Regions from separate parts of the Brevibacterium sp. Mu109 genome, predicted to be linked through region 1. Evidence: predicted binding sites of a transcription regulator. Region 1 holds the regulator's gene; the other holds the start of a gene.
What was found. Region 1 encodes LexA, which represses DNA repair genes until DNA is damaged. Its sites were predicted from a motif close to TCGAACANNTGTTCGA; they were not measured.
Positions count from the first base shown of each region.

Region 2: the regulator LexA is predicted to act here: its motif matches at 7,065-7,080, upstream of BSP109_RS01725 (HNH endonuclease signature motif containing protein).

Region 1 is NZ_FXZF01000004.1:18,723-33,084, reverse strand. It holds gene BSP109_RS03435 (class I SAM-dependent methyltransferase) at 1-146, opposite strand, end outside; gene hflX (GTPase HflX) at 201-1,787, shown strand; gene BSP109_RS03425 (ATP-dependent DNA helicase) at 1,784-3,775, shown strand; gene lexA (transcriptional repressor LexA) at 3,833-4,492, opposite strand; gene BSP109_RS03415 (hypothetical protein) at 4,845-5,324, shown strand; gene BSP109_RS03410 (histidinol-phosphate transaminase) at 5,334-6,494, shown strand; gene hisB (imidazoleglycerol-phosphate dehydratase HisB) at 6,491-7,093, shown strand; gene BSP109_RS03400 (hypothetical protein) at 7,090-7,692, shown strand; gene hisH (imidazole glycerol phosphate synthase subunit HisH) at 7,689-8,342, shown strand; gene priA (bifunctional 1-(5-phosphoribosyl)-5-((5-phosphoribosylamino)methylideneamino)imidazole-4-carboxamide isomerase/phosphoribosylanthranilate isomerase PriA) at 8,339-9,082, shown strand; gene BSP109_RS03385 (SseB family protein) at 9,084-9,911, shown strand; gene BSP109_RS03380 (DUF1844 domain-containing protein) at 10,076-10,519, opposite strand; gene infC (translation initiation factor IF-3) at 10,701-11,444, shown strand; gene rpmI (50S ribosomal protein L35) at 11,486-11,683, shown strand; gene rplT (50S ribosomal protein L20) at 11,788-12,177, shown strand; gene BSP109_RS03360 (RNA methyltransferase) at 12,308-13,210, shown strand; gene pheS (phenylalanine--tRNA ligase subunit alpha) at 13,430-14,362, shown strand, end outside.
Region 2 is NZ_FXZF01000002.1:83,077-97,438, reverse strand. It holds gene BSP109_RS01775 (ABC transporter ATP-binding protein) at 1-60, shown strand, start outside; gene BSP109_RS01770 (sulfite exporter TauE/SafE family protein) at 64-876, shown strand; gene BSP109_RS01765 (RNA methyltransferase) at 916-1,842, shown strand; gene BSP109_RS01760 (phosphatase) at 1,893-2,726, shown strand; gene BSP109_RS17935 (PKD domain-containing protein) at 2,757-3,554, opposite strand; gene BSP109_RS01750 (hypothetical protein) at 3,592-4,275, opposite strand; gene BSP109_RS01745 (YbaK/EbsC family protein) at 4,431-4,994, opposite strand; gene BSP109_RS01740 (type B 50S ribosomal protein L31) at 5,169-5,426, shown strand; gene BSP109_RS01735 (PfkB family carbohydrate kinase) at 5,503-6,369, opposite strand; gene BSP109_RS01730 (tRNA (cytidine(34)-2'-O)-methyltransferase) at 6,484-6,954, opposite strand; gene BSP109_RS01725 (HNH endonuclease signature motif containing protein) at 7,200-8,825, shown strand; gene BSP109_RS01720 (hypothetical protein) at 8,876-9,709, shown strand; gene BSP109_RS01715 (DNA polymerase Y family protein) at 9,706-11,364, shown strand; gene BSP109_RS01710 (error-prone DNA polymerase) at 11,378-14,362, shown strand, end outside.

The DNA of each region.
Region 1 (14,362 bases):
AGGACACGCGTGCCGGTGTCCACGTGCTCGGGAGAGAAGACTCCGCCGGCGGTCGTGACGTCGACGTCACGACCTCCCAGCCGCACGGAGCGGTCCCGGCGTTCGGCTGCACTGGCGGGTGCCGCGGAGAAGTAGTGATCGGCCATGGGGGAAGTGTAGGCGCTGTGGGAGAATGGTCATCCATTGCAGAGAGGGAGTACATGACGCAGATCGATGACGGGGCGACCCACCCCGACGCGGCCGAACCGGACTCCACCGGTCGGAGCGACGAGGGCGGGGACCGAGTGATCGACCGCATCCTCGGCCGGGCCTCGGCGCTGGACGCGGGAGGCGTCTCGCACGATGAGGCGTCGCAGCTGGACGTCCTCGACAGATCCGCGCTCACGAGGGTGAGCGGCCTGTCGACCGAGCTCGAGGACGTCACCGAAGTCGAGTACCGACAGCTGCGCCTCGAGCAGGTCGTGCTCGCAGGACTCTACGGTCAGGGGCGATCCGCGCATGCGGAGACGAGCCTCCGCGAACTCGCCGCGCTGGCGGAGACCGCAGGCTCCACAGTCCTCGACGGCGTCCTGCAGAAGCGCGACAAGCCCGATCCCGGGACCTACCTGGGCAGCGGCAAGGCCCGCGAGCTGCGCGACATCGTCGAAGCGGTCGGGGCGGACACGGTCGTCGTGGACACGGAGCTCGCGCCCAGCCAGCGACGCGGCCTCGAGGACGTCGTGAAGGTCAAGGTCATCGATCGGGTCGCCCTCATCCTCGACATCTTCGCGCAGCATGCGAAGTCGCGCGAGGGCAAGGCACAGGTCGAACTGGCCCAGCTCGAGTACCTCCTGCCGCGCCTGCGCGGCTGGGGCGAATCGATGTCGCGGCAGGCGGGCGGTCGTGTCGCCGGCGGCGAGGGCATCGGCTCGCGCGGTCCCGGCGAGACGAAGATCGAGCTCGATCGCCGTCGCATCCGCACGCGGATGTCCAGGCTGCGCAAGCAGATCCGGGCGATGGCGCCTGCGCGGGAGACGAAGCGCGCTGACCGCACCCGGCACTCCATCCCGTCGGTCGCCATCGTCGGCTACACCAACGCGGGCAAGTCCTCGCTGCTCAACCGCCTCACGGACGCGGGCGTGATGGTGCAGAACCAGCTCTTCGCGACCCTCGACCCCACAGTCCGCAGAGCGGAGACGGACGAAGGCCGCGTGTACACGCTCACGGACACCGTCGGGTTCGTGCGGAACCTCCCGCACCAGCTCGTCGAGGCATTCCGCTCGACACTCGAGGAAGCGGCCGGCGCGGACCTGGTCGTGCACATCGTGGACGGATCGCACCCGGACCCCGGCGGGCAGATCTCAGCCGTGCGCGAAGTGCTCGCGGACGCGTCTGCCGCAGAGCTGCCGGAGCTCCTCGTCTTCAACAAGGCCGACGCCGCGGAGCCCGCCGCGCTGGCGGGGCTGCTGCTGGATCACCCGGGGTCGCTCGCAGTGTCGGCGCAGACGGGAGCCGGACTGGACGAGCTGCGTGCGGCGATCGCGCGGATGCTCCCGGCGATGGCGCACGAGCTCACCGTCCTCGTGCCGTTCGACCGCGGAGAGCTGGTGAGCCGCGTCTACGACCGGGGCACCGTCCTCGACGAACGGTTCCTCCCGGAGGGCACTCTGCTGCAGGCCCGGGTCGACGAGGCACTCGCAGCGGAGCTCGAGCCGTACCTCCAGCCCGACATGTACGCGGGTGGGGGTACCGCTCCGCAGCCGGAGGACGACGGAGAGCGGAGCACGACGCAGGAAGACGAGGGGTGAGCGACACTCCGGACCTTCTCGCATCCGCCGTCCACGCGGTGGGCGGCAGTGAGCGCGAAGGTCAGAGGACCATGGCCGAGGCCGTCGCGAGCTCCCTGGACCGCGGCAGCCACCTGCTGGTGCAGGCGGGGACGGGCACGGGCAAATCCCTCGCGTACCTGGTGCCGGCGCTCGACCACGCGACCCGCACCGGCGATCGGGTGATCGTCTCCACGGCGACTCTCGCGCTGCAGGCGCAGATCGTCGATCGGGACCTGCCCCGACTGGTCCGCGCGGTCAAGGACGAGCTCACCAGGAAGCCCTCGTTCGCAGTCCTCAAGGGCCGTCGGAACTACGCCTGCCGGCACAAGCTGGACGGCGGCTATCCGGAGGACGGGGCGGGGATGCTCTTCGACTTCGGCGCCGACGAGGCGGCCTCGCGGCGCGCCGGCGACGGGAGCGCCTCTGCGAGTGCGCTGGGGGAGGAGATCCAGCGCATCCGCTCGTGGGTGCGCACGACGGAGACGGGTGACCGGGACGACCTGACCCCGGGGGTCTCCGACCGCGCATGGTCGCAGGCATCGGTCAACGCCTTCGACTGCCTCGGATCGAAGTGTCCGGCGTTCGAGGAGTGCTTCGCGGAGATGGCGAAGATCCGCGCGGGGGGCGCTGACGTCGTCGTCACGAACCACGCGCTGCTGGCGATCGACGCGTTCGGGGACCACGCAGTGCTCCCGGAGCACTCAGCCGTCATCGTGGATGAGGCGCACGAACTGCGGGATCGTGTGACGAACGCGCTGTCCGGGACCCTCACCGCCGCGATGATCGACCACGCCGCCTCGTCGGTGCGGAGGAGCGGTCTCGTGCAGGACGGTGTGATCGGCCTGCTCGAGTCAGCGGGCGCACGGCTGGAGAAGGCACTGGAGGTGGCCGAGGAGGGACTCATCGAGCGGTGGCCGGAGGCCCTCGCCGTGGGCGTGGCCCAGGTGCGCGACGCGTCTCGCCAGCTCATCGCCGACCTCGGCTCCGGTGCATCCGGCGGTGATGCGGACCCCGACGCGGGTCGGCAGCTCGCACGGGCGCGTGCGCTCGAGGTGTTCGAGGTCGCGTCGCGTCTCGCCGACGATGCGGACAACGACGTCGCGTGGGTCTCGCGCTCGACCTTCCGCGAACGGACCACGACCTCGCTCGTCGTCGCTCCGCTGTCGGTGGCCGGGACGATGCGGTCGGGGATCTTCGAGAAGTCGACCGTCGTCGCGACGTCCGCCACCCTGGCGCTGGGCGGACGGTTCGAGACCGTCGCAGGAGCGCTGGGGCTGGGCGGACCCAGTGCTCCGCGCTATGACGCGATCGACGTGGGCTCACCGTTCGACTACACGCGTCAGGGGATCCTCTACGTCGCATCGCACCTGCCGCGGCCCGGTCGGAGCGGTGCCAGCGAGGAATCGCTGGACGAGCTGGAGCAGCTGCTGCGGGCATCGGGCGGCGGCGCGCTCTGCCTCTTCTCGTCTCGAGCCGCCGCGACTCGGGCTGCCGAGGAGATGCGGGCGCGCACAGACCTGCCGATACTCCTGCAGGGAGAGGACGGGCTGGGCTCGCTCGTCTCCCGGTTCGCCTCCGACGACGAATCGTCGCTGTTCGGGACCCTGTCCCTGTGGCAGGGCGTCGACGTTCCGGGGCGCACGTGCCGGCTCGTCGTGATCGACCGGATCCCGTTCCCGCGCCCCGATGATCCACTCGTGCGGGCACGGACGGAATCCGCGCAGCGGGCGGGGGCCAACGGCTTCATGTCCGTCAGCGCCACGCACGCGGCCCTCCTGCTGGCTCAGGGTGCCGGACGACTGGTCCGCTCGACGGCGGACCGGGGAGTCGTGGCCGTCCTCGACGAACGGCTGAGGAACGCGCGCTACAGCGGATTCCTGCTCGCCTCCCTTCCGCCCATGTGGAAGACGGAGGACCCCGCGCTGGTGCGCGGGGCCCTCGAGCGCCTCCGTCGAGCCGACGCCTGACGGAGGCGCGCCGTCAGGAGCCGCCCCGCGTCACTGCGGTGCGGCTCCCGGTGCGGATCAGTCCACCTTGCGGATCACTGCGACGACCACGCCCATGATCGAGGCGAAGTCGCCGTCGATCGGATCGTAGAAGCGGTTCTGCGGCAGGAGCCACTGCTTCCCGTCGACGCGCTTGAGGGTCTTGACGGTCGCCTCATCGTCCAGCAGGGCGGCGACGATCTGTCCGTTCTCCGCATCCGGCTGCCGGCGGACGACGACGAAGTCGCCATCGCAGATCGCGGCGTCCTGCATCGAGTCGCCGACGACATTCAGGAGGAACAGCTCTCCGGACCCGACGACCTGGCGGGGGAGGGCGAAGACATCGTCCACGTCCTGCTCCGCGAGGATGGGACCGCCCGCGGCGATGCGTCCGACGACGGGCACCATCGCGGTGTTGGGGGACGGATCGATGCCCTTGCGCACCTCTTCCGGTGGAGTGACGACCTCGATCGCCCGCGGGCGCTTGGGGTCCCGGCGGAGATATCCGAGCCGCTCGAGCTGGGAGAGCTGATGGGCGACCGACGACAGGGACGCGAGTCCCACGGCCTTTCCGATCTCCCGCATGCTCGGCGGATAGCCGTTGACGTACACGGCACGCTCGATCGTCTCGAGCACCAGGCGCTGGCGCTGCGTGAGCCGGCTGTCGCCCTCCGCCGCTGAGCCGCCCGGCAGCTCCACCTCTTCGCTCTGCGCCCTGCGCACCACTTCGATCTCTTCGTCGAGTCCGCTCTTGCGCGGACGCCCCCTGCGACGCTGCTGCTGTTCCGGAGTCATCGGCGTTCCCCTCCCGAGCCTGACGGCTGCCGTAATCATTCGCTTCTCACCTGCATGAACGCTGTGCTGCGGGGCTGTGTCCGTGCCTCGTGATCGACTCATCCACATGACCGCACCATCGACGTTCGATTCCCATCATCGCATATCCGTTCGATACAGGCTGGACAAATCTTCGAACGGCGTGTTCAATAGTACACGTGTTCGAAAGCATGTGGTCGGGCGTCAGCCGGACCGGATCCCCCACGGAGGTGCAGACATGAGTGCTCCCGCTCTCACCCGCTCGACAGACCGTGTCCCTGCTGTCGTCCCGCGCGATCTGCTGCGTGTCCTCGAAGGCGGCGCGGCGGCCATCGGCGCCGGGGGCACCGGTGCACGCTCGCGTCAGGTCGCGTCGCGGACGTCGTCGTCCACGACGACCCGTGAGGTCCCGCGCAGCGCCGGGGTGCCGCGGCGCGTCCGGCTCGCGCGGACGGTGCTGCTGGGCATCGTGCTCATCGCGGTGCTCGCCGGTGTGTTCGCGGCCGCGTGGTCGCCCAGTGCGGCGGCCGACGATGAGGGGGCCGCAGCCGGCACCGTCACGGTCGTGGTGTCGGAGGGCGAGAGCCTCTGGTCCGTGGTCGGGGACCGCGCGTACGACCGCGACCCGCGGGTCGTGATCGATGAGGTCCACACCCTCAACGGCATGGAGTCGAGCGTGGTCCACCCCGGGCAGAGGCTCGTACTCCCCGCGCGCTAAACTCCATGCGTGACTTCACTCGGCTCCCTCCCGCTGCGGGACGACCTCCGCGGGCGCTCTCCTTACGGTGCACCCGTCATCGATGTGCCCGTCCGCCTCAACGTCAATGAGAATGCGTTCGACGTCCCTGCGGACGTCACAGCGGCCTTGCAGGAACGGGTCGCGGCGATCAGCTCGACCCTGAATCGCTATCCCGATCGGGAATTCACCGCGCTGCGGAATCTGCTCGCCGACTACCTGAGCGGCGTTCTGCGGCGTGAGGGTCGGCCCACTGCTCTGCAGGCTCCGGTGCCCTCCTCGATCTCCCCGGACATGATCTGGGCCGCCAACGGCTCGAACGAAGTCCTGTTCCACATCCTGCAGGCGTATGCGGGGCCCGGTCGCTCGGCCCTGGGCTTCGGGCCCAGCTATTCGATGCACCCCCTCATCGCGCAGTCCACCGGTGCGGACTGGATCGAAGTCCCCCGCGGTGCGGACTTCGCGATCACGGTCGACCATGCGGTGGACGCGGTGCGGACGCACTCGCCCGATGTCGTCTTCCTCTGCACTCCCAACAACCCGACGGGCAACAGCACTCCGCTCGAGGTCATCGAGGCCGTGTACGACGCGACAGACGGGATCGTCATCGTCGACGAGGCGTACGCGGAGTTCGCGGGCCCTGACTTCCGGACGGCCCTGAGCCTGCTGCCCGGGCGACCCCGCCTCGTCGTGTCGCGCACGATGAGCAAGGCATTCGCGTTCGCCGGAGCCCGTCTGGGATACGCGGCCGCCGACCCTGGACTCGTGGACGGTCTGCGGCTGGTCCGCATGCCGTATCACCTCTCGTCACTCACGCAGGCCGCGGCAGAGGCCGCGCTCGCGCACCCGGACTCCCTGCTCGCAGGAGTCCAGGAGCTGTCCCGCCAGCGCGATCGCATGGTCGCGGGCCTGCGCGAGCACGGGTTCGACGTGGTGGCGTCCGACGCGAACTTCGTCCTGTTCCGAGGAGTCGCAGACCCCACGCTACTCTGGACGCGCCTCGTCGAGAAGGGGGTCCTCATCCGCGATGTCGGCATCCCCGGATCCCTCCGCGTGAACGCGGGGACGGACGCGGAGACGACCGCGTTCCTCACCGCCATGGCAGAGATCCTCTCCACCCACCCCGACACCCTTGGAAGGAGCCCGCAGTGACGCAACGCACCGCGAGCGCGCAGCGGACGACGAGCGAATCCGACGTCTCCGTCTCGATCGACCTGGACGGGACCGGCGCATCGACGATCGACACCGGTGTCCCGTTCTACGACCACATGCTCACGGCCCTGTCGAAGCATTCGCTCATCGACATGGAGATACGCGCGCAGGGGGACGTCCACATCGACGTGCACCACACGGTCGAGGACACTGCGATCACCCTCGGATGGGCGCTGAGGGACGCACTCGGCGACAAGGCCGGGATCCGTCGATACGGTGACGCGATGGTCCCGCTCGACGAAGCGCTCGCGCAGGCCGTCGTGGACATCTCGGGACGCCCGTACTTCGTCCACGAGGGCGAATCCGATGCGCAGCGCTACCACCTCATCGGTGGGCACTTCACCGGCTCCATGACGGGGCACGCACTCGAATCGCTGGCCTTCCAGGCCGGTCTCACCGTGCACCTGAGACTGCTGGCCGGTCGCGATGCGCATCACATCGCCGAAGCCCAGTTCAAGGCGTTCGCGCGGGCGCTCCGCACTGCGGTGGAGCCTGATCCGCGGGCGCACGGCGTGCCGTCGACGAAGGGGGCTCTGTGAGCAGGACCGTCATCGTCACGCCGTTCGGCCGTCCCGATCAGCTGGCGGCCGCGTGCGTGCTGTCGGAGATCCCCGGCGACGTCGTGCCGATCGGCGACTTCTCCGCGATCGTGCAGAGCGGGACGGACATCGAGGCGGGCAACCGCGCGGCGGCCGCGATCTCGAAGCTGACGGGGAAGCACGAAGTGCTCCTCATGGTGCGCAGCGAGGAGCAGATCGACGCTGCCCACTACCGCGGCGGCGACCGGGAGGCGGACGTCCCGGCCGGGCTCGCGCTGTCGAACCTGCCGAGCGAGCTCGAGCAGCTCCTCCTCGAGGTGACGGACCCGCGTGACGTCGACGGGTGGATCGACACCTCATCCATGTCGAAGCTCGAGGCATCGCGCGCCACGATGACCCCGCAGCGGGCCGCCCTGGCCCGGACCGCGATGCTGTGGCTGATCGCCGCCCTCCTCGCACTGGTGGTCGTGGTCTTCGGCGTCGTGCAGGGCGTCGGCGGATCCGTGATGGGCTGGGTCGTGGCCGTGTTCGGTGCGCTCGTCCTGGGCGCGTCCCTGCTGCGGGTGCGACGCGTGCTCAATCCCGGGGCGGCGCGGTGACCGCACCGCTCGTGGCCGTCCTGGACTACGGGTCCGGCAACATCCACTCGGTCGTCCGCGCGCTCGAGCATGCGGGCGCTCGCGTGAGCCTCACCGACGACCATGCGGTGATCGCGGAAGCCGACGGTCTCGTGGTCCCCGGAGTGGGTGCGTTCGCCTCCGTTGTGGAGGGGCTGGACACCGTCGACGGCGGTGCGCTCGTCCGGGAGCGCCACGCGGCGGGACTCCCGACACTGGGCATCTGCGTCGGCCTGCAGGTGCTGTTCGCCGCCGGTTCCGAGCACGGTGAACGGACCGACGGCATCGGGCTGTGGGCGGGGGAGGTGACGCGCCTCGACGCCCCGATCGTTCCGCACATGGGATGGTCGCGGGTCAGGACGCCGGAGGGTTCCCGCATGTTCGAGGGGATCCGCGACCAGCACTTCTACTTCGTCCATTCGTACGCCGCGCCGCACGGGCCCGACCACGCACTCACCACTGTCTCCGACCACGGCGCACCCTTCGTCGCGGCCGTCGAAGACGGTGCGACCTGGGCGACCCAGTTCCACCCGGAGAAGTCCGGGGACGCGGGCCGGGCCCTGCTGGAGAACTGGCTGCGCACGCTGAAGACTCGATCACACACTCATCCGAACTCGGAGGAACAGCAATGACCCCGCTCGTGGAGACCCCCGCACTCACCCTGCTGCCGGCCGTCGATGTGTCAGACGGACAGGCAGTGAGGCTCGTCCAGGGCGAGGCCGGCACGGAGACGATGTACGGCTCGCCGCTCGAGGCGGCCGGATCATTCGAGGATCAGGGCGCCGAATGGATCCACCTCGTGGACCTCGACGCCGCATTCGGACGCGGTTCGAACTACGACCTGCTCAGCAAGGTCACGAAGTCGCTGTCGATCAAGGTCGAGCTGTCCGGCGGGATCCGGGACACGGAGAGCCTCGAGCGCGCGCTGGACACCGGCGCGGAGCGCGTCAACATCGGCACCGCGGCCCTGGAGAATCCGGAGTGGACAGCAGAGGTCATCGCGCACTACGGCGACAAGATCGCGATCGGCCTGGACGTGCGGGGACAAACCCTCGCAGCGCGCGGGTGGACGAAGGACGGCGGTGACCTCTACGAGGTCTTCGACCAGCTCGAGGCCGCAGGCTGCACCCGCTACGTCGTCACGGATGTGACGAAGGACGGGACCCTCAAGGGGCCGAACACGCAGCTGCTGGCCGAGCTGGCGTCACGCACGGACCGTCCGATCGTGGCCTCCGGTGGGATCTCGACCCTGGACGACATCGCCGCGCTCCGCGCGCTGGTGCCGGAAGGCGTCGATGCGGCGATCGTGGGCAAGGCGCTCTACGCGGGTCGCTTCACCCTCGCCGAGGCGCTGGACGTCGCAGGACGCTGACATGCCGGACTCATCGGAGGACCGCGTGCCGGGCGAGCCGCAGATCCCCGCACACCTGCGGGGCGCGATCGGCGGCCCGGCCGACTCTGCCGGTGTGCCCTGGGGCGGGCGGGAACTCCATTCGAATCCCTTCGCCGGCGATTCGGGCGAGGCCGAGCCCGCACTGCGCGAGGCACTGGTGGCCGTGGCCGCAGAGCCCCTCGATCCGCAGCGTCACCGCGCGGTCGTCGAGGCCCTCGTGGACGCGCGGCTCTATGCGCCGGTCCTGCCGTCGGTGCTCACGCAGTCCGTCGACGAGCGGGGCCTCATCCACGACAACTCGTCTGAGATGTCGATGGTGCGGCTGCGCTCCGGCGACGGGCGCGAGGCGACGCCCGCCTTCACCGACATCCCGTCGCTGACCGCCTGGCACCGGGAAGCCCGCCCCGTGCCGATCGAAGCGGAGCGGCTGGGCGCCGCCGCGGTCGAGGAGGGAGCCCAGCTGGTCGTGGTCGATCCGGGCACCCCGCACACATTCCTCCTGAGGCGACCCGCGCTGTGGTCGTTCCTCCAGCGGAAGCCCTGGCTGCCGGCCTGGGCAGATGCCGTCGTGGCATCAGCGCTGCGCTCCGTCGCGACGGACTTCGCCTGGATCGGGGGAGTGGGCATGGGGCCCGCGACCCCAGCGGTGCACGCGGAGGGGCCGGAGGTCCGGGTCGAGGTGCGGGTGGACGAAGTGGACGGAGCATCCACCGACGACGACAGGACGGCGTTCCGCCGGGCCCTGGCCGCGGATCCCACAGTGACCGATCGCATCGACTCCCTCACGCTCGGCTTCGTGCGGCGCTGACGAGAGCACCCAGCGGAAAGGGCCGGGGCCCGGAGCATCTGCTCCGGGCCCCGGCCCTTTCCTCAGCGTCGACGCGCGGTGCCGGGCACCATGCGCGGGAAGGGGACGCTGAGAGTCATCGGGCGGCCTTTGCCTGCCGTGCCGCAGGAGTGCGGCTGCCGCGGCTAGCGCACTGGACCGGTGTACTTCTCCCCGGGTCCCTTCCCCGGCTCATCCGGGACTGAGGAGGCCTCGCGGAACGCCAGCTGAAGAGAGCGGAGGCCGTCGCGCAGCGGTCGCGCATGGTGATCCCCGATCTCCGTCGCGCCGGCGGTGACCAGTCCGGCGAGCGCCGTGATGAGCTTGCGCGCCTCGTCGAGGTCGACGAGATCCGCAGCCTTCTCCGCGTCCGTGTCCTCGCTGAGGCCGAGCTTGACCGCCGATGCGCTCATGAGGTGGACGGCCGCAGTGGAGATCACTTCCACTGCGGGCACCTCTGCGATGTCGCGGACAGCCTGGGCGGCGGCATCCGCAGCGTGCTGATCCGAGGAGGAGGATGGAGTAGTGGCATCGGCCGTGGTCTGTGCGCCGGCGGATGCGTCGAAGCTGAAGGAGTGCGACTGGGTCATAGGACCAGTCTCCCACACGCCCGCGCGGGTCGATGTGCACTCCTGCCGGAAGTGGAGTATCGTGGTGGGAGTGCAAAGCGGGGCTTCGGGCTCCCACCTGGATCGCTTCTGGTGATCGGGTACTCCAGTACGGCCTTCTGGTCGTACTTTACAGTTACGCAGGCTCTTGCCGTGCGTCCCTGTGGTGTATCTTCAGGCCCCCTCTGCATCGGCAGTCGGGGCCTTTTGCATTCCCGACCGTCGGAGAGTCGTCTTCAGAGCCGAGAAGGAGCAGCACATCAGCGAGCCGCGTATCAACGACAAGATCAGAGTCCCGGAAGTCCGCCTCGTCGGACCGAACGGGGAGCAGGTGGGCATCGTCGCAATGCGGAAGGCCCTCGATCTCGCCCGTGAAGCGGACCTCGATCTGGTCGAGGTGGCGCCGCAGGCCAAGCCCCCTGTCGCCAAGCTCATGGACTACGGCAAATTCAAGTACGAGTCCGCTCAGAAGGCACGTGAGGCACGGAAGAATCAGGCCAATACGGCTCTGAAGGAGATCCGCTTCCGACTCAAGATCGACGAACACGATTATGAGACCAAGAAGGGGCACGTCACGCGGTTCCTCGACGGCGGGGACAAGGTCAAGGTCATGATCATGTTCCGCGGCCGTGAGCAGTCGCGACCGGAGATGGGCGTCAGGCTCCTCAACCGGCTCGCGGAGGATGTGTCCGAACTCGGTTCGGTCGAGTCCTCGCCCCGCGTGGACGGACGAAACATGGTCATGGTCATCGCTCCGGCGAAGTCCAAGTCCGATGCGAAGGCGGAATCGCGCAAGTCGACCGCTGGATCGAAGGGATCGCAGGCGGAGGTCAAGTCCCGCCGCGACCGCGAAGCACAGGCCAAGGCTGAGGCTCGCTCGGAGAAGCCCTCCGCAGCGGAATCCTGACCCGCCGACGCCGATAACGAGATGTGAAGGAGAACGGCACCATGCCGAAGCAGAAGACCCACAGCGGCGCCAAGAAGCGTCTGCGCCTCACAGGCAGCGGCAAGGTCATGCGTGAGGGCGTCAACAAGCGCCACCTCGCGGAGCACAAGTCCTCGCGGCGCAAGCGCCGGATCTCGATGGACCAGGTGCTCACGAAGGGCGATCGGGCCAAGGGCCTGAAGCTCCTCGGCAAGCGCTGAGTCCCTGACAACGCAGACAGCACTGCGCATCACGAGCAGACCGATGGTCTGACGGATGCGCGCGACCACTGCCGCCGCAGTGGCGATATTCACAAGGAGTACACGTGGCACGTGTGAAGAGGGCGCTCAACGCCAAGAAGAAGCGCCGGGTCATCCTCGACCGGGCGAGCGGATACCGCGGACAGCGTTCGCGTCTGTACCGCAAGGCCAAGGAACAGGTCATCCACTCGCTGGTCTACAGCTACCGCGACCGTCGCGCCCGGAAGGGTGACTTCCGTCGCCTCTGGATCCAGCGCATCAACGCCGGTGCGCGCGCGAACGGCATGACCTACAACCGCTTCATCCAGGGTCTCAAGGCCGCAGGCGTCGAGGTCGACCGTCGCATGCTGGCTGAGCTCGCCGTCAACGACCAGGCGACGTTCGCCACGCTCGTCAAGGTCGCCAAGGACGCGCTCCCCTCGGACGTCAACGCGCCGAAGACTTCAGCGGCCTGAGCCGCTTCCCTCTCTGAGGGACGTCCCACGAACGGGGCCGAAGACCCACCGGGTCTTCGGCCCCGTTCGTGCTGTGCGGGCGCAGTGACGCAGCGTGCCGCAGGTGGCCGTGGCTGGGTACTCTTCCTATATGGACCTTCACCCGCGCCTGACCGGCCCCGTCGTCACCCGTCCCGATGCTCCGCGGATCAAGGAGGCGGCGAAGCTCTCGAAGCGATCCTGGAGGACGAAGGCCGGTCGGTTCCTCGTGGAGGGGCCGCAGGCGCTGCGGGAGGCGCTGGTCAGGCACGGCGAGTTGAGGCCCGCACCGGCGACGCTGCCGTCGCACGAGGACTCACCCCAGCTGGTGCCTGCGGGCGCGATCCTGGACGTCTGGGCCACCGCAGAGGCGGCAGACCGCAACGAGGACCTCCTCGATGCCGCTCGCACTGCGGGAGTCCGCATCCGCCAGGCCACCGCCGAGGTCCTGGGGACCCTCACGGACACCGTCGCCTCGCAGGGCGTGGTGGCCGTGGTCGAGCGCCTCGACGTGCCGCTGACGGATGTCGTGAACCGTGATGCCCGCCTGATCGTCGTGCTGTCCCAGGTGCGCGACCCGGGCAACGCGGGCACCGTGCTCCGAGTGGCGGATGCGGCGGGGGCGGACGCCGTGGTGGTCACCTCGTCCAGCGTGGATCTGTACAACCCGAAGACCGTCCGATCGACGGCCGGCTCGCTGTTCCACGTCCCCGTGGTGACGGGGGTCGGCCTGCCGGAGGTCGCGGAGCTCGCACGCGCACGGGGCCTGCAGGTCCTGGCCGCCGACGCCCATCCGCCCGCGCACGATCTGCACGCGCCCTGGGACACGGGACTCGACATGTCGCGTCCCACTGCGTGGGTGTTCGGCAACGAGGCGTGGGGCCTGCCGGAGGCTGATCGGGCGGAGTGCGACGCAGCCGTGGCCATCCCGCTCTACGGACGGGCGGAGAGCCTCAACCTCGCATCCGCCGCGAGCATCTGCATCTACGAGTCCGCCCGCACAATCCATCTCTGAGACACGCACATCTCTGAGCCACGCCCACCTCTGAGGCACGCTCCTGCGGCCTCTGTGGGGGCCGCGCCCGCACCTCTGCGGGAACCGCGCCGGCACCTCTGCGGGGACCCCACCGGAGCAGACCCGGTCCCCGTGCTGCGCACTGACCTGCGGGGCTAGACTGTTCCACGGCGTCGCGTGCGCCCGTCCTGTCCGTCACGCACTCATGAGAGAAGGCCGATGTCCGAGCCCAGTGCCGTCGATCCGACCACCATCGACCCCCGCGACGAGGCCGCGGTCACCGCGGCCGTCGACGCCGCGCTCCAGGCGTTTCGCGCCGCCGGTGACCTCGAGGAGCTCAAGACGGCGAAGATCGCGCACACGGGGGACAAGTCTCCGCTGGCCCTCGCCAACCGGGGGATCGGCGCCCTGGACAAGGCGGACAAGGCGGTCGCCGGCAAGCTCGTGGGTCAGTCCCGCGGGCGCGTGTCCCGCGCGCTCGCAGAACGTCAGTCGCAGCTCGAGGCGAAGCGCGAGGCCGAGGTGCTGGTCGCTGAGGCCATCGACGTCACGCTCCCGTCCGCTCGGACCTCCCAGGGCGCCCGTCATCCGCTCCAGCTGCTGCAGGAGCAGATCGCGGATCACTTCGTGGGGCACGGATGGGAAGTGGCCGAAGGACCGGAGATCGAGGCCGAATGGCTCAACTTCGACTCACTCAACTTCGGTCCCGACCACCCCGCGCGGCAGATGCAGGACACCTTCTTCGTGGACCCTCCCGATGCGGGCCTCGTCCTGCGCACGCACACCTCACCGGTCCAGTCGCGCAGCCTGCTGGAGCGGGGGGTCCCGCTCTACGTCGTCTGCCCCGGCAAGGTCTTCCGCACCGATGAGCTGGATGCGACGCACACGCCCGTGTTCCATCAGGTCGAGGGCATCGCGATCGACAAGGGCCTCACGATGGCGCATCTAAAAGGCACACTCGATGCGTTCGCGCGCGCGATGTTCGGCCCGGATTCGCGGACCCGCCTGCGTCCCTCGTTCTTCCCGTTCACGGAGCCCAGCGCAGAGATGGACTTCTGGTTCCCGCAGAAGGTCGGCGGTCCCGGCTGGATCGAGTGGGGCGGCTGCGGCATGGTGCATCCGAACGTGCTGGCGGCGGCGGGCATCGACCCC
Region 2 (14,362 bases), on a different contig from region 1:
GATGTACCCGTCATCCTCGATGAGCAGGACGGGCGCTTCACCGCTCGCGCGCACGACTGATCCGTGGAGATCTACGAAATCATAGCCATCCTCCTCGCGGGGGTCGGCGCAGGGGCCATCAATGCCGCCGTGGGATCGGGCACACTCATCACGTTCCCCGCTCTCGTCGCGTTCGGGGTCCCGCCCGTCACGGCGACGATGAGCAACGCGATCGGCCTGATCCCCGGAGGCGTCGCGTCGTCCTTCGGCTACCGCGAGGAGATCCGAGGGCAGGGCAAGCGGCTGCTCAAGCTGGTGCCGGCGTCACTGATCGGCTCGCTGGTGGGAGCGTTCCTCCTCCTCACGCTGCCGGACGACACGTTCGAGTCGGTCGTCCCCGTCCTCATCGTGGTGGCGCTGCTGCTGGTGGTCTTCCAGCCGATGGTGCAGCGCTTCCTGCGGAAGAAGAAGACTGTTGAGATCGTGGAGACCGCCGAGGTCGATCCGGCTTCCGCAGGCATGGGTCTCCTGTCGCCCGGTCGGTGGATGCTGGTCACCCTCATCGTGTTCCTCACCGCGATCTACGGCGGCTACTTCGCCGCAGCGCAGGGGATCATCCTCGTAGGCCTGCTGGGGCTGGTCCTGCCGGACAGCCTGCAGCGGATCAACGGGGCGAAGAACGTGCTCGTGCTCGTCGTGAACATCACGTCTGCGACGGTCTACACGATCGTCGGCTTCGATCGGATCCATTGGCTCGCGGTGCTCCTCATCGCGATCGGATCGCTGTTCGGCGGGTACTTCGGTGCACGCGTGGCACGGAAGCTCAGCCCCGTCCTGCTGCGCGTCATCATCGTGGTCCTGGGCCTCGTGGCGTTCTGGCGCATCCTCGCCCTGTGATCGGCCGCAGGATCCCGTGAGCATCTGGAGGACGCGGCAGTGAACACCCCGAAGAAGCCCGAACCGACGGATGAGGAGATCCTCGCCCTCGCACAGACGTGGGGGATCGACGTCGAGCGGCTGCGGTTCATCGACGAGCGTTCGGACGATTCGGAGGGCGCTGCCGCTACCCGAGACACAGCTGCTCTCGTGGCGGAGTACTCGCAGCTGACCGACGTGCGGCTGCGCGCGTCGACGGAGGCCGCCAACGGCCTCTACATCGCGGAGTCGAGCAAGATCATCAACCGTGCCCTCGCCGCGCATCACACGCCGAGGTCGTTCTTCATGACCAGACTGTGGTTCCCCCGTCTGGTGGAGACGCTCAGCAGCACCTGGAGGCGCGACGCACCGATCCTCATCGGATCGGACGCACGGATCGAGGGCATCACCGGATTCCATCTGCACCGGGGAGCGCTGGCATCCATGGAGCGTCCCGACCCGGTGCCCGTCGCCGAGGCCGTGGCGGGCGCACGACGGGTCGTCGTCGTGGAAGACGTCGTCGACCACACGAACGTGGGTGCGATCTTCAGGTCTGCGGCGGGCCTCGGCGTCGACGCTGTCCTGCTCTCTCCCGAATGCGCCGACCCCCTGTACCGGCGATCCATCCGCGTGTCGATGGGGACGGTCTTCCAAGTGCCGTGGGCCCGCTTCACACGATGGCCGCACGGACTGGGGGAGCTGCGGGAGACCGGCTTCACCGTCGCCGCGCTCGCGCTCGAGGAGGACAGTGTTCCGCTGAAGGAGTTCGCCGCCGGTGCACCCGAGCAGGTGGCGCTGGTCATGGGCACCGAGGGCGACGGGCTGCGGCGGGCGACCATCGATGCCGCCGACGCGACCGTGCTCATACCGATGGCGCACGGTGTCGATTCCCTCAATGTCGCCGCGGCGACGGCTGTCGCCTGCTACGCACTGCAGATCGATGAATGACGACATCGCCGAGTGAGAAGGTCGCAGAGTGAGAAGAAGGAGTCGCTTCGATGACGATGAATCAGCCGCAGCCTGAGTCCGCACCGCGGGTAAGACCCGATCGCGCGGTCCTGGCCCGGCACCTCGACGCTGTGAGGATCACCGGTCGGGTCGCGACTCCGCGGGAGAACAATCTGGCCCACATCGGGCGGTTCCTCGCACAGGAGCGGCAGTTCGACTTCGGGGTCTCACTCTCGCGCGAGTGGACCGAGGACGAGGTGTTCGACCTCATGGTCGACAGAGTCGGGATCAGCGACGACCGCCGATTCGTCGAGGGCGTGGATACGATCTCCGCGGAGAAGTGCATCGACGCACTGGACCGGATGCGATCCGTGCTGCTGGAGGTCGTGGAGGCGCGCGGGACGCTCCTCTTCGCGACCGGGCACCCGGCGGGCCTCCTGCCTGTGCATCAGGCAGTGGCCGCGTGGGCGCAGTCGCGCGGTGCCACGATCGCGGGCCTCCAGGTCGATGAGACGTCCGAACCCGTGTGGGTGAGTGCTCCAGCGGGTGCTCCGGTGGGTGGTGATGTGCGGCGGATGGACCGCGTGCACGTCTGGCATCAGCACGGCGGTCTGCCGCACACGCATTTCGCAGAGCCGATGCTCGCCCTGCTCGAAGCACTGCAGTCGACGGGGGAGGGTACACCGGACCTGGTCGTCGCGGACCATGGCTGGGCCGGGGCCGCCGGCAGCGCGGGCCTGCGCACAGTGGGGTACGCGGACTGCAACGATCCTGCGCTGTTCGTCGCCGAGGCGCAGGAACAGGTCGACGTCGCCGTCCCCCTCGACGACAACGTCCTGCCGCAGTTCTACGAGCCTCTCATCGACTACCTCGTCGGCGAGTAGCGCGGCCCCTCAATCGGCTGCACGGCGCTCTCACCCAGCAGTGCAGTCCGTGCCGTAGGGGTTCTCGTTGCAGTCATCCTCGACGCGGTACTTGTGGTAGCGGTAGACCGTCATGGAGAGGCCGTCGCTCTGGACTGCGGCGGTTCCCGGGATCGGGCTCCAACCGCCGCCGTAGCTGTACTCGCCGGTGTAGACAGTCGTGAGCGTGACGGTGCGGTCGCCCTTGTCGCTGTACGTATGGGTGATCGACCCGTACTGGGGGTGGCTGGGCTCCCTGCCGGGAGACGTCGCGGAGGTGGAGTTCCCGTCGCCGAAGTCCCAGTGGAACTCGATCGGTGTCGCACGCACCTGCAGTGGGAAACCCAGCAGTTCCGCGGAGAACTCCCTGACGCTCGCATCCGCCCAGAAAGCGGTCGGTTTGCCGATGACCGTCCAGTCGACGGGGAGAGCGTGCGGAGTCGACGGCGGAATGTCGAAGCTCGCGAAGTCGGACTCGCTGGGAATCGGGGGAGCTATGCCACCGCCGCCGTCCGGGTCGGACTCCGGATCGCCGTGCTCGCATATGGTCGCTTCTTGCCCCTCTGGAATCTCGCACCAGGACCCGGGTCCATCGGGGTCGGTCCGAGGTCCTCCGCCGCCACGTCTGTCGCCGCGGTCTCCACCGCCATTCCCGCCGCCCCCGCCGTTGTCCCGTCTTGGAGGTGGTTTGTTCCCTCCACCGTCGCCTCTACATTCGATTTTGTTCTTCCCACGATGTGCGCAGTCCGGACCTGCCGAGTTTGTTGAGAGCGACTGTGCTGGAGGGCTGACTTTTATTGTTGCGAGCATTGGCAGGAGGATCATTAAAGTGACTGCTACGAGGAACTTAGCGGATCTCATTGCACCCCGCACCGTCCTCATAGAACCTTTGGTTGTATAAGGTCCACTCTGAGTCAATCAGTTCGGCTTCAACATATCCCATTGTTTCTATATCCTGGTTAACCTCATGGCCCTCAACGGCATCACCAGTATCCGGGTCAACCACGCCCCAGTGATCGTAGTCATAACAAATTCCGACCATTGCGTAATTGTGATCCTCGAATCGCCAAACCGCAGTATCGGAAATGGTGACAGAACCGCCTACTTCGTGGCCATCAGCGTTAACTTCTGAGACAAACTCTTCATGTGACGAGATAAATTTCGGATCCAGGTTGTCTTTAATGGACTGTAAACCAGATACTGATTGCGCGGTGACATCCGACGTATACGTGCTGAACTCATCAATCAGCAGCAGGAGTTCTTCGACCTCGGCTTCGTCCTCGGCCGACAGGTCGACTTCGCTCGTATAGGGCGGCAGAGACGGCTCATACTCGGCTGGCTCCACTGACTCGTCGGCGCCGGCAGTGGGGCCGACTGTGGGTACTGCATCGGCTGCGCCCGAACACCCTGACAGCCCGATCAGCGACAGCGTCGTCAGTGCCGCTCCGGCGATCCCCAGTGCTCGGCGAGTTTTCTCACCTCGACGAGACCGTCCGTGGCACAACCGTGCGCCTGGTCGGAACTCCTCCACCCGCAACCACCTCATCAGCATCGATGCCAGTGGGCGTTAATCTATACGCTCTCCTCGAGTTTCGGAAGAGAACGACCAGGAGCTGTGGAAAACTTCCGAGCGGGGACCCCAGCCGCGCGAGCCCCCCTACACGCCCGCAGTCAGGCTTCGCGCCGTCAGGCGATCTCGACCGCGAGGTCCTCGACGACCTCGGCGGCGGGAAGCTGTGCGAGAGCCGCTCCGGGCATCACGATCTTCGACCCGCGGATCCCGGAGCCGATGACCACCTCCGCCTGCTCCACCACACGCGAGTCGATCAGCAGACGCCATCCCTCCGGCAGACCGATCGGACCGATGCCCCCGTACTCCATCCCGGAATCCTGAACCGCTCGATCCATCGACAGGAAGGAGGCCTTGCGCACGTCCAGCAGCTTCCTGGCCCGCTTATTCACGTCCGCTCGCGTGGACGCGAGCACCACGCACGCCGCGACACGCTCATCCCCGTCCCGCGTCCCAGCGATCACCACACAGTTCGCGGAGGCCTCCGCAGGCAGGTCGTACGCCTCCATCAGCGCCGCGGTGTCGGCGAGGTCCGGATCGATCGCGAAGGCGCGAGCGTTCTGCAGCGCGGCCGGGGCCTCGGCGGCGGCTCGGGCGACCGGGTCGCCCAGGAGGGGCGGCTGGTGCTCGACTGCCTCGGGCAGGGTGAACGTGGTGACGAACTCGGGAAGAATGCTCATGCCCTCAGCCTAGCCACGAGCGGTCCGCACCTGTGTACAATGAGTAGCTGGTCCGCGCGCGGCCCCTCGGGGCCAGACCTCCATGTCGGTCGCGGACAAGTGCGGAATTCGGGCACTGGCAGGCAGCGCGAGCTGCATCAGGGCCTGATCAGAATTCACAGCAAAGGACTTAAAATGAAGAAGGACATCCACCCGGAGTACAGCCCGGTCATCTTCAATGACCTCGCTTCCGGCACCAAGTTCCTCACCCGGTCGACCGCGACGAGCGAGAAGACCCTCGAGTGGGAGGACGGCAACACGTACCCCGTGATCGACGTCGAGATCTCTTCGGCATCGCACCCGTTCTACACGGGCAAGCAGCGCATCCTCGACTCCGCCGGCCGCGTGGAGAAGTTCAAGGACCGCTACAAGGGCTTCGGCCGCCGCGGCTGAACGCGTTCTCACACGGCTGCGGGCCCGGAATCCTCTTCGCGAGGGTTCCGGGCCCGCAGTCGTTCGGTCCAGGCGTTCAGTCCTCGGCGCCGTAGTCCTCCACTGTCACGAACAGCCCCTCCTGCGGCTGAACACGCGAGGCGGGGTGGAAGAGCGAATCGACCCCGGTCGCGTTCACGAGCGAGGAGGCGATCCCGTGGGCGACCCGGGCCTTCGCGCTCCGGACCGCCTCCGCGACGTCAAGACCCGTCGCGAGTCCCGCCGCGATCGAGGAGGCGAAGGAGCACCCCGCACCGTTCACGAGCTTCTCGTGAGCCTTCGGCGCCGTCAGGACGGTGACGCGCTCTCCCGACTCCGTCTCCTCGAGCAGGACGTCGATGGCGTCCGGTCCGGCCAGACGCGCGCCGCCCTTCACGACGACGTGCTTGGCACCCATCGCCTTGATCGCGCGAGCGGCCGTGACCATCTCGTCGATCGACTCGATCGGATCCGCGCCGGTCAGCGTCGCCGCCTCCTCGAGGTTCGGGGTGATGACAGTCGCCAGGGGCACGAGGTTCTCGACGAACAGGTCCTTGAGGTCGACCATCGTGCCGCTGCCCTTGCAGACGAGCACCGGGTCGAACACGTAGGGCAGCTCGTTCTCACGGAGACGGCCGGCGAGGGCGAGCGCCGAATCGACGGACCCGAGCATCCCCGATTTGATGACGGAGAAGTCGTGGATCGCGAGTGTGGATTCCAGTTGCTGGACGATGAGGTCCGTGTCGAGGAAGTTGATGACGTGCCCGAACGAGTCGTCCGGATCGAACGTGACGACGCAGGTGACGACGGCGGTGCCGAACGCACCGTACTCGTTGATCATCTTGAGGTCCGCTGCGATGCCCGCACCTCCGGACACATCAGATCCTGCAATGGTGAGGACGCGGGGAGTGGTGGGATCAGTCATGCGAGACGATGTCCTTCGTCGTTGGTCTTCAGTGTCTGCCTCCGAGCTTCGACGACGGGCCTGGGGAAGGCACATCGCTGAGCCCGAATGGATCGCCTCGATCATATCGCTTCGTCACGCCCCTCCGGGGTACCCGTGCTGTCGCCAGGCTTCGTAGACCGCGATCGAGGCGGAGTTCGCGAGATTGAGTGACCGGCGGGACGGCTGCATGGGGATCCGCACCTGGAGGTCGACGTGCGGATCGTCGACGACCTCGTCGGGCAGCCCCGTGGATTCCCTGCCGAACAGGAGCACGTCGCCGGGCTGGTAGGCGACGTCCGCGAAGCTGTCCTGCGTGTGCGTGGTGAAGGCGATGACGCGGCGGCCGCCCAGCGTCTCCCACACGTCTTCCAGGGTCGGATGGACGGTCACGTGCGCGAGGTCGTGGTAATCGAGACCGGCTCGCCGCAGCTTCGCGTCGGAGAGGTCGAAGCCCAGGGGCTCGACGAGGTGCAGATGCGCTCCGGTCACGGCCGCAAGACGGATTGCGTTGCCGGTGTTGCCGGGGATCTCTGGAGTGTGGAAGACGATGCTCAGGTCCTTCATAAGAGCTTCAGCCTACTGACGTCCCCGCGGGGACGTCGCAGGGGCCCATGGGGGAGCGGCAACAGCGGACCGTTCGGTTTATCTATCGTTCATGATGCGCAGTTCGATGATCGGATATCCCTTTGAGCGGACTTCCATGTCCGTGCCTCCTTCTACTGTGTCAGCACAGCAGCAGATCGGGGAGCCCACCCGCGACGACGGCGTCGCGCATCCCCGATGGACCCGATGGACCTCAGGAGGATGCGATGACGGACAGCACCGACGACACTCAGGGCGACGGCCTCCCCAGCGCGGTCGGGATCGACGAGGCGCAGGAGATCGCGGACCGCATGCGTCGCCTCGCCGGCAGCATCGCCCGGCAGCAGGCGCAGTTCCTGCAGCTGCTCGACCAGATCGACCGGTCAGAGGCGTGGACGCACTGGATCGGCGTCCGCACCCTCGCCCAGTGGGTGTCCTTCGTGTGCGAGATGGATTCGCACACCGCACGGGAGCACATCCGGGTCATGCGGGGCCTGCGCGCGCTGCCGCAGGTCGCCTCCCTGCTGGAGGAGGGGAAGATCTCCTTCAGCAAGGCGCGCGAGATCACTCGCCTGAGCGGTCGCATCGACGACGAGGAGGCGGCGGAGATCACCCGGCATGCGACCGCCTCACAGATCTCCGCGATGGTCGCCGCCTATCGGCGACTCGACCCGTCGGATCCGGAGGGCATCGCCGAGGTCCGGGTCCCCCTGGCATCGTCCGCCGAGGCCCCCGGCAGTGAGGAGGCCGCGGTCACTGTTCGTCTGCCTCGCCGGCTGGAGCAGGACTCTCTCTACATCTCCACCCAGCAGTACGGGCGGACCCGCATCATCCTGGATCTGCCGGAGGCCGATGCGGTCGAACTCCTGGAGGCGCTCGATGCAGTCCGCGATCGCCTTGACCGCACGGAAGAATCCGACGACGGCGCCGACGGCGGACCCGACAGCGGGGGAGAGGCGTCCCCTCCACCGCCCGTGCGCGCCGAGCATCGTGCGACGCGGGTCGATGCCCTCCTCGAGGTCATGCGGGAGCACCGGGATGAGATGTCGCGGAAGGACCGGGGACGCGCGGCCCGCGCCACAGTCGTCGTGCACGTCTCGCCCGAGGCCCTCGGTGCAGGCAGCGGCGCAGAGGGTGCAGAGAGCGCAGAAGGTGCAGACGTCCCCGCGGGGACGTCACGGAGGCTGACGGAGCGCTGCCACGCTGCGGAGCGCGGCCCACTGACGACCGCCTCGGCGGCTCGCCTGGCCTGCGGCGGCGAGCTGGTCGGAGCCCTCGTCGACGCCAGCGGAGACGTGCTTGCGCTGGGGCGCTCCCGCAGACTGGCATCTCCGCAGCAGCGCATCGCGCTGTCCGCCAGGGACCTCCACTGCCAGTTCCCCGACTGCACCCGCCGCCACAGCCTGGAGGCTCACCACATCCGCATGTGGAGCGAGGGCGGCCCCACGGACATGGACAACATGCTCCTCCTCTGCCGATCGCATCACATCGCCGTCCACGAGAACCGCCTGCGCATCACCCGCGCCGCCGACCGGCCCTTCACCGGCGCCCTGCGCGCGGGGTCGGGGTTCGACGTCCACACGGAGGAGGGCGCGCTCCTCCGCGCAGGCGATGAGCTGCTCTCGGATCCCTCCGACTGCCCCGATTCCGCGGACCCCGCCCCCGCGACGTCTGTCACCCATCCGTCACTCGTCGACCTCCCGAATGCCCGACTGGGGCCCTGTGAGCCGGACATCGTGACGATCGGCGGCGGGTGGGGCTTCACCCTCGATGCAGGGGTCGCGTGGCTGTTCGATGCGGAGAGGACACTGCGCGACCATCGGGCCGGCGGGCAGGCGCAGGGCTCTGCGTGAGCGACACCAGCACACTTGCCGCGTTCGAACGTGTGTTCGATACTGGGGGTATGTCCGTCGCCCCCACACCCGCCACCGCCGCAGCAGATGCGGTGACGGATGCGCGCGCACTCACGCAGAAGCTGAGTCGTTCCCTGGGCATCCCCACGGCGACGGCCCTCATCGATCAGGCACGCCCTCGGCCGGTCGGCTCCGCACTCGCAGGACTCTTCGCGCGGGGAGGCCTTCCTCAGGGAGAAGTCGTCTCCCTCAGCGGGCGGGCCGTGCTCTCCCTCGCGCTGGCCTGCTGTGCGGAGACGACCCGGGACGGAGGGTGGTGTGCGGGCATCGGACTGGGAGCACCAGCGGCCTCAGCGATGCGGGATCTGGGAATCGACCTGTCACGCTTCGTCTGCCTGGACACCCCTGCACAGGACTGGATGCGCGTGACGTCGATCCTGCTGGAGTCCTTCGACGTGCTCGTCGTCGATCCGGGGTTCTCCGCCTCGGCGGGGGACCGAGCGCGGATCGCCGCCAAGCTCCGGGACAGCAGAGCGACCCTCATCCTGCTGAATGGTCCTGGAGCAGCGAAGGGAGGAGTGAAAGAGCGTGGGAGTTCGTTCCCCGGAAGCTCCGAGCGGCTGACAGTCCTCGAGGAATCCTGGGAGGGGACGGATCGTGGCACGGGCCGTCTGCGCAGCAGGACCCTGCGCCTGCGCAGCGCGCACACCGGCGAGCACACCCTCGTCCTCCCCGACTCCCACGGCGCGACCACAGCTCCGCGGTCTCGCCCCTCCTCTTCCTCCGCTGCTCCCGTGGCCTCCGCCGCTGTATCCCACAGCGTCCCCGCAGGGACGCTCCGTCTCGTCTCAGACTCCTCCACACGCTCCGACGGTGCCCCATGACGCAGCGGCTCCTCGCCCTCATCGTTCCGGATTGGCCAGCGCTCGCAGCGGCGATCGACGCGGACCTGTCCGCCACGGATCCCGTCGCCGTCCTGCGGGCGAACCGGGTCGTCTCCGCGAATGCGCCGGCCCGAGCACTGGGCATCAGCCGGAACATGCTGAATCGGGCCGCACGGAGCCGCTGCCCGGGCCTGGTCCTCACCGCGTGGGATCCGGAAGGGGAGGCCCGCCTCTTCGTCGCAGCGACGCAGGCCCTCGACACCGCAGTGGCCCGCTTCACCGTGCTGGGGCCCGGAGCGGTGAGCGTTCCGGCCGACTCCCTGCAGCACGTCCACGCGGATGAGGCCTCCGCGGTGGAGTATCTTCTCGCCAGACTCACGGAGTCGACCGGCTGGGAGTTCCTGCCCGGGATCGCGGACACGCCCTTCGCCGCGCTCCTGGCCGCGCGCACCTCCACCCGTGTCGAAGCCGGTCGCACCCCGGAGTTCCTCGCCGTCCAACCCGTCCACGCGCTCGAAGCCGCGGACCTCCTCGACGAGACCCTCGACCCGGAGGACCTCAGCGATCTCGTGAGCGTGCTCTCCCGACTGGGGCTCCGCACACTGGGCGACCTCGCGCGGCTCGATCCTGCAGACGTGGGAACCCGGTTCGGACGGCTGGGGATGCGTGCTCGGGATCTGGCACGGGGCCTCGGCGATCGAGGGCTGCGCGACCACACGCGCGAAGCGGACCTGTCCGTCGAGGCGCCGCTCGAACCTCCGACGCCGCGCACGGACGTCCTCGCCTTCCGCGCCCGCAGCGCCGCCGCAGAGCTCTTCGCCTCGGTCCGTCGGCGATCTCTCGCGTGCACCCAGGTGACGATTCGGCTCACCGCGACCTCGGGGGACCACCACGAGCGGACGTGGCGGCTCGAGGACATGGACGACAACCGGGTCGCGGACCGGGTTCGCTGGCAGGCGGAGGGCTGGCTGAGCTCTCGGACCGGGCGGAAGACACGGAAAACGCGGAAGAAGGAGTCCGAGCAGAAGGAGACTGCACAGGAGAAGGCTGCCCAGAAGGAGGCTGCCCAGGAGATCGCGCCCGAGGACGACCTCGGTCTCGACGAGGGGATCGCGCTCCTCACACTCACCGCGGCAGAGCTCGCGGCCCCACTCGAGACCCAGCGCAGCCTCCTCGACGGGAGCTCCGGCGACGTCTCCCACAGCCTCGAGCGGGTGCAGGGCCTGTTCGGCCCCGATTCCGTGCTGGTCCCCGGCGTGCAGGGAGGTCGGGATCCCGGTGAGACGAACCTCTGGACGCCGTGGCAGCAGACGCCCCGTGCCGCACGCGATCCCGAGGCCCCCTGGCCGGGCACGATCCCCGCCCCGCACCCCGCACGCGTCCTCGACACCCCCATCGAGCTGCTCGATGAGTCCGGCGCGTCCGTCAGTGCCCGGCCGGCAGGTCTCGACAGGCCGCCCGCCCTTCTGCGCATCCCCGGATCCGGGGCGTACCGGATCGTGGATCATTCGTCAGCATGGCCCGTCGACACCGGCTGGTGGGACCCTGCTCTCCGCCAGTACCGGGTGCGTCTCCAGGTGCTCGCCGACGACGGCACGGCCTTCCTCGTGTGCAAAGAGGAAGGGCGCTGGCGCCTGCTGGGAGAGTACGCATGAGGGAAGTGGCCGCATGACGGGCTTCAACCCGCGCACGCCCTGGTCCGAGCTCGAACGCAGGCTCTCCGACCGGCCCCCACCCGAGCAGGCGCGCACAGACCAGCCGAGCACAGACGAGCCCGGCACAGATCTGCCCGTCTCCGTCGGATCGTGGGGGACTCGACCTGCCCGGAGACTGCCGGACGAGACTCCACACGACAAGGCACCGGCACACCGCGTCCCCGCGGGGACGCCCTATGCGGAGCTCCACGCTCACTCTGACTTCAGCTTCCTGGACGGGGCCTCGGAACCGGAGGAGCTCGTCGAGACAGCGGTCGCCGCAGGGCTCACAGGACTCGCCCTCACCGACCACAACGGCCTCTACGGCGCCCCGCGCTTCGCCTCCGCCGCCGCAGAGGCGGGCCTCTCCACGGTCTTCGGCGCGGAGCTGTCGATCGGCCTCACGGAGCACATCCCCGGTCAGGTGGATCCGGACGCGGAGCACCTCCTCGTGCTGGCCCGCGGGGTGGACGGCTACCGGCGCCTGTCCGCCGCGATCACGACGGCGAACATGCGCGGCGAGAAGAACAGGCCGGTCTTCCACGCGGAGGAGCTCCTCGAGGAGACACGGACCTCCGGGGCCTGGCAGCTGCTGACCGGGTGCCGGAAGGGACCACTCGCCCGTGCACTCGACGACCCAGACGACCCCGACGGCGGCCTCACCGCCCTGCGGAACCTGCGCGATGCCGCAGGCCGCGACAACCTCGCAGTCGAGCTCACCCGCCACGGGCTGCCGGACGATGACGAGCGCATCCGCCACCTCACGGAGCTCGCGGAGCGGACGGGCCTGCCCCTCGTCGCGACGAACGCGGTCCACTACGCCACCCGCGCCCGCCACCGCGACGCGCAGGTGCGCGCGGCAGTCCGCTCCCGCCGCAGCCTCGACGCGATGGCGGGCTGGCTGCCGCCCACCGCCTCGGCCCGCATCCACACGGGCGAGGAGATGCTCGCCCGCTTCCCCCGCGCCGCGGTCGCCCAGTCCGCGCGCATCGCCGCCGAGGCCGCCTTCAGCCTCCGTGCCGCCGCACCCCGCCTGCCCACCACTCCGATCCCGCCGGGCCACACGGAGGCCGAGCACCTGCGCAGCCTCGTCTTCCCCGGAGCCCTCCACCGGTACGGCTCCCGTGAGACGGCGCCTCAGGCGTGGGCGCAGGTCGACCGCGAACTCGACACGATCGAATCGATGGGCTTCTGCGGCTACTTCCTCATCGTGTGGGACATCGCCCGGTTCTGCCGGGAGCGCGACATCTTCTGCCAGGGCCGAGGATCCGCCGCGAACTCCGCCGTCTGCTACGTCCTGGGCATCACGGCGGTGGACGCGGTGCGCTTCGGGCTGCTCTTCGACCGCTTCCTCACCCCTGACCGGGAGGGCTACCCGGACATCGACGTCGACATCGAATCCGATCGTCGCGAGGAGGTCATCCAGTACGTCTACGACCACTACGGCAGAGACCGCGCCGCACAGGTCGCGAACGTCATCACCTACCGGGCGAAGTCGGCGGTCCGGGACGCGGCCTCCGCACTGGGCTACGCACCCGGCCAGCAGGACGCCTTCTCGAAGGGCATCCGCCGCTGGTCGAGCCTGCCCGCAGCCGGCGAGCCGGTGGGGGACAACGAGGACGGGGTGCCCGGCCCGGTCCTCACCGCCGCCGCCGGCCTGCTGGGGACGCCCCGGCACCTCGGCATCCACTCCGGCGGGATGATCCTCGCGGATCGGCCGATCGGCGAGGTCGTCCCCATCGAGCCCGCCACGATGGAGGGGCGCACCGTCGTCCAGTGGGACAAGGACGACTGCGCTGCGATGGACCTCGTGAAGTTCGATCTGCTGGGGCTCGGAATGCTCACCGCCCTCCACGAGTCGATCGATCTCATCGCCCGGCACACGGGGGAGCGGATCGACCGGGCCGCACTCCCGCAGGAGGACCCGGCGGTCTTCGACATGCTCTGCGCGGCCGACGCGGTGGGCGTCTTCCAGGTCGAGTCCCGCGCACAGATCGGCACCCTGCCGCGACTTGCTCCCCGCAGCTTCTACGACCTCGCCGTCCAGGTCGCGCTCATCCGGCCGGGCCCCATCCAGGGCGGATCCGTCCACCCCTACATCCGCCGCCGGCAGCAGAAGGAGGAGGTCACCTACCTCCACCCGCTGCTGCGCTCGAGCCTCGAGAAGACGCTGGGCGTGCCGCTGTTCCAGGAGCAGCTCATGCAGATGGCGATGGACGTGGGCGGGTTCTCCGGGGCGGACGCGGACGAGCTGCGCCGCGCGATGGGATCCCGCCGGTCCGAGACGCGGATGCGACTCCTGTCCGAGCGCTTCCTCACGGGAGCCGCAGCCCGCGGCGTCGATGAGGAGATCGCCGTGGCGATCTTCGACAAGATCGCCGCGTTCGCGAACTACGGCTTCCCCGAATCGCACGCGATCAGCTTCGCGAACCTCGTATACGACTCGGCCTGGCTCAAGCGGCACCATCACGCGGCCTTCACCGCCGGGCTGCTGCGCGCCCAGCCGATGGGCTTCTACTCCCCGCAGTCGCTCATCGCCGACGCCCGCCGCCACGGGGTCGGCATCCGTCCCGTCGACGTGAACGCCTCCCAGGTGCTCGCGGATCTCGAGGCGGACCCCGCGTCCGGCGGCGGATGGCCGGATGCCGCCGGGGGACTGGCGATCCGGGTGGGCCTGGCCTCTGTGCGGGACGTGGGGAAGGACGCCGCCGAGGTCGTCGTCGCCGCCCGCAGCGACGACGGCCCCTTCGCGTCGGTCGGCGAGGTCGCCCAGCGGACAGGGCTGTCCACCCGCGCACTCGAGGGACTCGCGACGGCCGGCGCGTTCGCCTCACTCGGCCTGGACCGCCGGGAGGCGCTGTGGGTGGCCGGCGGGCAGGCGGGTGCCTCTCCGGCGACGCTGCCGGGGACCTCGGGCCCGGAGACCGCACCGGCGCTGCCGGGCATGGACGCCTTCGAG